DNA from 2 places in the Anaerobacillus sp. 63XJN7_4_ISO-PGPR-S23-413 genome. Region 1 is predicted to be linked to the other one. Evidence: riboswitches for the same ligand, from Rfam matches in the RefSeq annotation. Region 1 holds a riboswitch; the other holds the start of a gene.
The links. Region 1 has a riboswitch for S-adenosylmethionine ahead of AC0VYO_RS13605 (sulfite oxidase-like oxidoreductase). Riboswitches for the same ligand answer to the same signal wherever they lie in the genome.

Region 1 (4,271 bases):
GCGATTTTTCCTGCAAAAAAGCTTATTGCACTAAAGATAAGAAAGGCTTGTAGAATGAAAACCCCTTCTAAAATTAACATTTGAAGAGCGGGTGAATTCGCCTGCTGGTTTACAAACTGTGGAAGAAGGGCGAGAAAGAATATGGAGACTTTTGGATTTAAAATATTCATAACAATCCCTTTTCGATATAAAGAAAAATAAGGTCTGCTAGGTTGACTTAGGGGTTTAGCTGCGGATCCGCTATCTTTAAAAGCTTCATATGCCATGAAAAGTAAGTAAGCTGCCCCGCGGTAACAATCGAAAAGGCGAGAGAGGATTGATAAAGGACGGCAGAAATTCCTAAGGTAGCAGCAATATGTACAAGTAGTCCTGAAGAGAGGCCAAGAAAACCATATCCTCGTGAAGTGATCCGTCAATTCGTCTCTCGATTTCAATTAGATGGTAGCGGGACATTGGCCGGAAAAGACCAATAACTTGACAGGTTTCTCATTAATGATATAATTCTGACATCTTTTAGTGTTGTTGGAGGAATAGTTCCATGGAACCCATTTTACTTGATATACCAAATAAATTTAGCACTGACCGTTTACATATACGTTCTCCACTACCTGGGGGTGGTGCTTCGGTTCATCAATCAATTGATGCCTCGTTAGAAGAGCTTAAACCCTGGATGCCTTTCGCACATATAGATCAAACGGAAGAAGATGTTGAAGCGAATATCCGCGAATCTCACGTAGCGTTTTTAAAGCGGGAGGATCTTCGACTATTACTCTTCCATAAACAGACGGGTGATTTTATCGGTTCCTCAGGGTTACATCGAATAGATTGGAACGTTCGTAAATTTGAAATCGGTTATTGGATTGATTCTAGATACGCTGGTCAAGGCTATATGTCTGAAGCGGTCCAAGGCATTGTAGATTACGCCTTTTCAGAGCTAAACGCTAGAAGGCTAGAAATTCGTTGTAATGCGACAAATTGGCGAAGTCGGCGAATTGCCGAGAAACAATCGTTTCAACTTGAGGCTATTTTACGAAACGACCATGTCTCAATTGATGGCAGTAAACTAACTGATACATGCGTCTATGCTTTAACAAAAAAATAAATTTGGTAAGAATATGCATCTTACTTATGGGAGGAATAAGGTTCTTGCATCAAGAATAAACGAGTAATGAATGATTTTGATGATGGAGGGAAACTATGTGATCGAACGAGCGACGATAGAAGAAAGAGATTTTATTTTGTCGAATTCCATTCAATCTGTTAATGAAGGAACGACAAATCCTGGTATCGTAAAAGAAGAGAAAGCACTTGAAATTGTATCATCCATTCTTGATCGAGGTGGTTACCACCTCATTTATCGCGACGAAGGGGAAATTGCTGGCTGGGTATTACTTGGAGAAAACACGGATTATTTTACAGAAAGCAAGCATGGGTTCATTTATGATGTATTTGTTTTTCCAAAGTTTCGTGGGAAAGGGTATTCTAAGCAGCTCGTTCAAGCGAGTATTGAAAACTTCAAAGAACAGGGATATGAGGAAATTCGTTTGAATGTGTATTCCTCTAACTTCGCGAAATACATTTATAAAGACATTGGATTTCGAGAACTTCAAACGATCATGGTTTATAAATAGTTGTCCAGCTTCTTTTCATTTATTAAAAGAATGTGAAAAACAACTCATAATCAATCATCATGCCCTTGGAACTTGCTACACTATTTTTGCAGGGACTTCCCCGGTTCCTGCCCCCCTTAAAATATAAAGTGTGAGCCCCATGCATTTCCCAGCATGGGGCTTTTCCTTTTCAATCACACAGAAATGAGGGAGAGTATTGGTATATCAATTTAAGTTAATAAGTCAAGAAGAAGTCGAGCGAATTATCTCGTGGAACTATGATGGGCTATACTCATTTTATAATATGGACGAGGATCTTGAAGATCTAAAAGAGTTCCGGGAAGATGCAGCCAGCAATGAAAATTATTGGAGCGTCTACCATAGGGATCATCTTATTGGTTTTTTTAGTTTTCATGTGCATGAAGACAACCATATAGAAATTGGCCTAGGAATGTGTCCCGATAATGTTGGAAAAGGAGAAGGCTTTTCTTTTTTAGAGGCTGGCCTTCAAAAAGCAGTTGAATTGTATCGTCCAACTTCCTTTGGAATGGCAGTAGCTGAATTTAATAAACGAGCCATAAAAGTGTATCAAAGGGCTGGATTTCAAATCACTCATCTGTTTATGCAACAAACCAATGGGGGAGAATTTCAATTTGTTGAAATGAAGAAAAACCTCGTTTAAAACAATAATTGCAAAATACTAAATAGACCGATAGAATGAATCAAAATTAGATTTTTAATTTCCTTATTGAGAGAGGCGGAGGGACTGGCCCTTTGATGCCCGGCAACCTGATAGACAAGGTGCCAAATCCAGCAGAGTCTATGCTCTGAGAGATAAGGAAGAGCTCTGAAGCGAACTCTTCCTTATTAGTTAGGAAGAGTTTTTTTAGACGATTCAATAAATGAGAGACGGGTTGTGAAGAATTTGAAAAAAGCTGACCGTATTCGCAAAATGAAAGTTCCAGATGCAAGTGAAAAGTATGGTGATCGTCTGCCACCGGGGCAAGTACTTACAGAAAGGTTCCCTATTCTACATGAAGGTGATGTACCTGTGTATGAGATGTCGACATGGAACCTAAGTGTATTTGGAGAAATTGATAAGGAAGTGATCATTTCCTATAGCGACATACTTGCCTTACCACAGAAGAAAGTAAAGTGTGATATTCACTGTGTCACAAGGTGGTCTAGGTTTGATAATACTTTTGAAGGGGTTTTGATTAAGGATTTTATGAACGCATATGGGATAGTACCGAAAACGAACCATGTTATGCTACATGGTGACTATAACTATACAACGAATATTCACCTCACTGACTTAATGAGAGATAATGTTATTCTTGCCCACTCAGTCGATGGAGAGAAATTAACGGCAAAACACGGATGGCCTCTCAGGTTAGTTGTACCGCATCTTTACTTCTGGAAAAGTATTAAATGGATCAGAGGTATAGAATTTATCAATGAAGACAAACCTGGTTTTTGGGAACAAAACGGATTTCATAACCATGCCGATCCATTTAAAGAAGAAAGGTTTTCTGGAGAGGATTTGGGACTACCGGAAGATGAATGGGAGAAAAAAGAGTTTGATTAATTTTTCTTGAAAAAGCGGGCGTGATTAACACATATAGAATTGATTGAGGAAAAGGTAGTTTATTATCACATTCTAAATATCATCATATCTATAAAAAAATAGTTTAAACTTGAAAGTCAGCAGAACCTTAGTATGTGTGGGTTTTGCTGACTTTTTATTCTCTGGTAATTAAAAAAGAGAAGAATTTTAAAAAAGAATGATCTAAATGGATCTTCCCTCCGTTAGCTAAGTGTAAATCGAAATTAAGGGGAGTGGATTTGAAAATGAATACGAACAAGAATATGAAAAAGAAAGTGATCGATTGGAAAAAGGGACTATTAATTGTTCCGCTTAGCTTTTCACTTTTAATACCAACTGCTGGAGCATTTGCCTCTGACCACGACCAGCAAATGGACAAGCCTACAGTAGAAACACCAGGTGCTGATCTTCGTGCTGATCTTGGCCATTTACTAAGTGAGCATGCTTATCTTGCAGTAGAAACAATGAGAAAAGGAGCTGAAGGTTCTGCAGATTTTGAAGCTTCTGCTGGTGCCTTAAGTGAAAACACGGAAGACCTTACAGCTGCGATTACATCCGTTTATGGTGAAGAAGCAGGAGCTGAATTTAATGAAATTTGGAGCAATCATATCGGTTTCTTCGTTGACTATGTGAAAGCAACAGGTAATGAAGATGAAGATGCAAAACAAAAAGCTTTAGATAGCTTAGATGGTTATAAAGAAGATTTCTCTAATTTCTTGGAAAATGCAACAGGAGAACGACTTCAAGCTGAAACATTGTCTGAAGGACTTCAAGCTCACATTAATCAGTTGATTGGTTCATTTGATAGCTATGTAGCAGGTGATTATGAGATGGCTTACGAGAAAGAACGTGAAGCGATTGCTCACATGCAAATGGTGGCTAAAGGATTCTCTGGTGCCATTACTGATCAGTTCCCAGACAAGTTCGAGAACACAAAAGCCGTAACACCAGCATCTGATCTTCGTGCAACATTAGGTCATTTATTATCTGAACATGCTGGTCTTGCAATGATGACAATGCAGAACGGAATCGACGGATCAGAAGACTTTGATGCA
Region 2 (4,271 bases), 190 kb from region 1:
ATCTTGGGAATTATATAAGTAAAGCGCTAATCGGTACCCGCGCCTTATCTTCTTCTTCCATAACCATTGGTGAAAAAGATGCTGGTTTAAGCGTTGACACAAAAAATATTAATTGGGTAACAGATGAAATGTACGCAAATGCTTTAATAACAGCTGGAGTAAAAGATGCTGATGTTTATGTGACAGCACCAATGGAGGTTTCAGGTACGGCTGCATTAACTGGTTTAATCAAAGCTTATGAGTTAAGCACAGATGAAGTGATACCTGAGGAGCAAAAACAAGTAGCAAATGAAGAGCTTGTCACTACTGCAAAATTGAGCGATAGTATTGGCGCAGATAAAGCAACAGAGCTAATGACTAAGATTAAGGATGAAATTGCTACAAACCCACCTGAGACGGAAGATGATTTAAGAACAGTTATTAAACAAATTGCTAACGATTCAGGTATTGAATTGACTCAAGATGAGTTGGATGGTCTTGTTGCACTGTTTAATCGAATGAAAAATCTTGATATTGATTGGGATCAAATGAAGAGTCAGTTGCAGAACGCGAGAGAAAACCTGGACGAGTTTTTAAATAAAGACGAGACACAGTCATTTATTCAAAAAATCATTGATTTCTTTATTGCGATTATTGATGGAATAAAAGGGGTATTTCAATCGTAAGGTGACAAGTGACTGAAACTTTCTTCCCTTTTGAACGTATAAGAGAAGAAGGAAAAGGAGGGAGCGAGGATGGAGATTCTATCTTTGCCAGCAGTTGGCTTTCTTATCGTTTTACTTAGCGTGCTATTCTTGTTTGCTGAGTTACTTGTCCGTGTAAAAGGTATTTTTGGATTGATCGGAATACTATTGCTCACATTTTATTTTAGTTTCCATCTTACTTCTTTATCATCAATTCTCTGGATGGGACTTGTGTTTGCTGTTGGTTTAGGCTTAGTTATTCTTGATGGGAAATTACTCAATGATGGTACATTTGGTTTGATTGGATTAATTATGATGGTTACAGCCGTAGCCATTCCTTCTCCGACTTTCCTTTATGGCCTTCTCGTTTCTAGTGGTTTTTTAATTGGTACGGCTGCTTCATTCCTGTTTTTGCGTGTTTTCCCCGCACGTTCTATGTGGACGAAAATGACGTTAAAGGATCGGTTAAGCAGTGAAATGGGGTATAATTCCATGAACGCTGAGTATAAGAATTTAGTTGGAGAATCGGCTATGACAATTACTCCATTTCGACCAAGTGGAACAATACAAGTCAATGAGAAAAAGTACAGCGCCATTTCTGTTGGAAGTTGGATCGACAAGGATACGGCAGTAGTTATTACGTCTGTAGATGGTACGCGTATCTTAATAGAAGAGAAAAAAGAAGAAAGTAAACGTCATCCAATTTAAAAATGGTCCCCGAGTCATAGATTCGGGGTTTTTTTCATATTCTTTTCTAATCCCTTTATCCCGATCTCTAAACTAGGGTTGACATATTGTTAGATAATAGTTAAGATTTAGAAAATAACTTATCAAGAGAGACCGAGGGACTGGCCCGTTGACGTCCAGCAACCTGCCTGATTGGCAAGGTGCTACTTCCAGCAAAATGGAGTCCATTTTGGAAGATAAGGTGAATTAAGGTAACCTGATCTGTCTTTCCAATTTGGGAAGGCTTTTTTCATTTATAAGCTTCTCCTCATGATTATTACGACTAAGGGAGGTTGCATGATGGGAACGAAAGACCAGAATTTTTCAGACGTTGCTGTACGTATAGAACGAATGCTAAGTTCGTTAAAATTTGGGTCAATTACGCTTGTTGTTCAAGATGGGAAAGTTGTTCAACTTGAAAGAAAAGAAAAAGAACGACTTTAATATTGGCGCTGACTAGAGAAACTAGAGGCGGTTCTAACCCTAAAGGTTAGAACCGCCTCTTTTTTTAAACTTTTAAATATATTTCCTTGATCGGAATTGGGAGGGTTAGAAATGAATTGGTTCTATAATAATTGGTCGGGTAAGGAACCTGAATTCGACGTTGAATCAGAAACGAAAGGGGCTCTTGAAGTTCTGGAGTGGGCGTATCAAATTTACCAAGATGATATTGTATATGCTTGTAGTTTCGGTGTTGAGGGTGTCGTTCTAATTGATTTGATTTCCCGGGTAAACCAGAACGCGAAGATTGTTTTTCTGGATACAGGTCTCCATTTTGATGAGACTTATGAGCTAATTAATAAAGTGAAAGCTAAATATCCATCTCTAAATATTAAGTTAAAGCAACCAAAGGAGTCGGTCGAAGAACAGGCATTAAGTAAAGGGGATGCTCTATGGGAGCGAGACCCGGGACAGTGCTGCAACTTGAGGAAAATCATACCATTGCATGAAGAATTAGATCATGTAAGTGCATGGATCTCAGGTTTAAGGAGAGAGCAGTCGCCACTCAGACAAAAGACAAATTATTTCAATAGAGATGATAAGTTTCAGTCGATTAAGGTTTGTCCACTTATTCATTGGACATGGAAAGATGTTTGGAGGTACGTGTACGAAAAGGATTTACCATACAATCCTCTTCATGATAAAGGGTACCCAAGTATAGGATGTGCGGTATGCACTGAAAGAGTATTGGAAGGTAGTGATTCTAGAGCTGGGAGATGGGCAAATCAGGAAAAAACGGAATGCGGCTTGCATTTTGATTCAGCACCAAATCGGTGACGGTCATGACAACCCTAGTTATTACAGTGGCTCTCTTTTTTGCTATGAATATTGGGGCTAGTGGAGCTGCGGCATCGATGGGAGTGGCTTACGGGGCTGGAGCGATTAAAAGAAGAAGCGTAGCACTGAGTGTTTGTGCGATTGGGATTGTTGGTGGTGCCACATTAGGTGGAGGTAATGTTATTAAAACAATGGGGAGTGGCATTATACCTTCTTCCGTACTCAGTCTAAAGGTTATCTTGATTATTTTTATTTCAGCTACAACAGCGCTCTTTCTAGCAAATATGATGGGGATTCCATTATCAACAAGTGAAGTTACTGTGGGCGCAGTGGTAGGAGTTGGTATTGCTTACCGTGCTTTGTACTTTCAGAATGTGATGTTCATTATGTTGTTGTGGATCGTTATACCGGTTATTGCTTTTGCGACAGCTCTCAGTGTTGGGAAAATTTTTGGTCTTTTAAAACAAAGAATCAATCTTACTTCAAAGTGGCAAAAGCCACTCACCATTTTTTTAATTGTAGCCGGTTTTCTAGAAGCCTTTTCAGCGGGAATGAATAACGTCGCAAATGCGATTGGACCGCTAGTTGGAGCGGGAGTTTTATCCCTTTCTCACGGCGCATTTTTTGGGGGAGCTTTTGTTGCTTTAGGTGCTTTAGTTTTTGGTAAACGTGTCATTGAAACGAATGGTTATCGCATCACAAAATTTTCACTTGGTGAAGGTTGTGCTATATCAGGTACGAGCGCTGGACTTGTGATTGGAGCTTCCTTATTTGGGATTCCGGTGCCGCTTACCCAGATTACCACCTCATCGATCATTGGTATCGGAACTGCTAAAGATGGATTTCAGCTTTGGCAGAAAGATGTCATTACGCGAATGATTAAAGTTTGGGCAGTTTCACCGGTTTTTTCTTTAGTTATTTCTTATAGTATGATCAAACTTTTTTTAGAAAGTGATTTATATACATTAATTGCAATTGGCAGCGTTATTCTAGCGACGCTTGGGTCAGGAAGTTTAATTCGATCGATTCGCTCTCAAAAGAGAACATTACAAGACGAAGGAAGCTTATAATAAATTCAATTTGGAGGGATTAAGATGGCAACAATTAACGCGCATGGAGGAACATTGATTAACCGTTACAAACCTAATACTGAAATTGATGGGATTATTCAAGAAATTGAGTTAGACGCTACTGCGTTAAGTGATCTGGAATTAATCGGAACAGGAGCGTATAGTCCGTTAACTGGTTTTCTTAATGAAAATGAGTATACGTCAGTCGTTCATCACCTCAAATTAGAAAGCGGGTTGCCATGGAGCATTCCTATTACGTTGCCAGTTACGCACGAACGAGCTGCTGAGATCGCAATTGGTGATAAAGTGAAGTTAACTAATAATGGGACTGTGTACGGCACAATAGAAGTGGAATCCAAATATACTCCTGATAAGGGAGTGGAGGGGCGCCACGTGTATTTAACAGAGGACAGTGAACATCCAGGAGTGAAAAAAGTTTACGATAGACCAGATGTTTACATTGGTGGACCAATTACGCTTATTAAAAGAACCGAAAAAGGCAAGTTTGACCGCT

Region 2: another riboswitch for S-adenosylmethionine. It lies ahead of AC0VYO_RS14625 (YezD family protein); the one in region 1 lies ahead of AC0VYO_RS13605 (sulfite oxidase-like oxidoreductase).

Annotation. Positions count from the first base shown of each region.
Region 1 is NZ_CM149688.1:2,567,776-2,572,046, reverse strand. It holds gene AC0VYO_RS13625 (LysE family translocator) at 1-416, opposite strand, end outside; gene AC0VYO_RS13620 (GNAT family N-acetyltransferase) at 539-1,102, shown strand; gene AC0VYO_RS13615 (GNAT family N-acetyltransferase) at 1,200-1,631, shown strand; gene AC0VYO_RS13610 (GNAT family N-acetyltransferase) at 1,828-2,292, shown strand; SAM riboswitch class I at 2,353-2,451, shown strand; gene AC0VYO_RS13605 (sulfite oxidase-like oxidoreductase) at 2,536-3,198, shown strand; gene AC0VYO_RS13600 (copper amine oxidase) at 3,495-4,271, shown strand, end outside.
Region 2 is NZ_CM149688.1:2,758,599-2,762,869, reverse strand. It holds gene AC0VYO_RS14635 (DUF1002 domain-containing protein) at 1-665, shown strand, start outside; gene AC0VYO_RS14630 (NfeD family protein) at 735-1,391, shown strand; SAM riboswitch class I at 1,508-1,613, shown strand; gene AC0VYO_RS14625 (YezD family protein) at 1,710-1,853, shown strand; gene AC0VYO_RS14620 (phosphoadenylyl-sulfate reductase) at 1,965-2,687, shown strand; gene AC0VYO_RS14615 (inorganic phosphate transporter) at 2,693-3,757, shown strand; gene sat (sulfate adenylyltransferase) at 3,782-4,271, shown strand, end outside.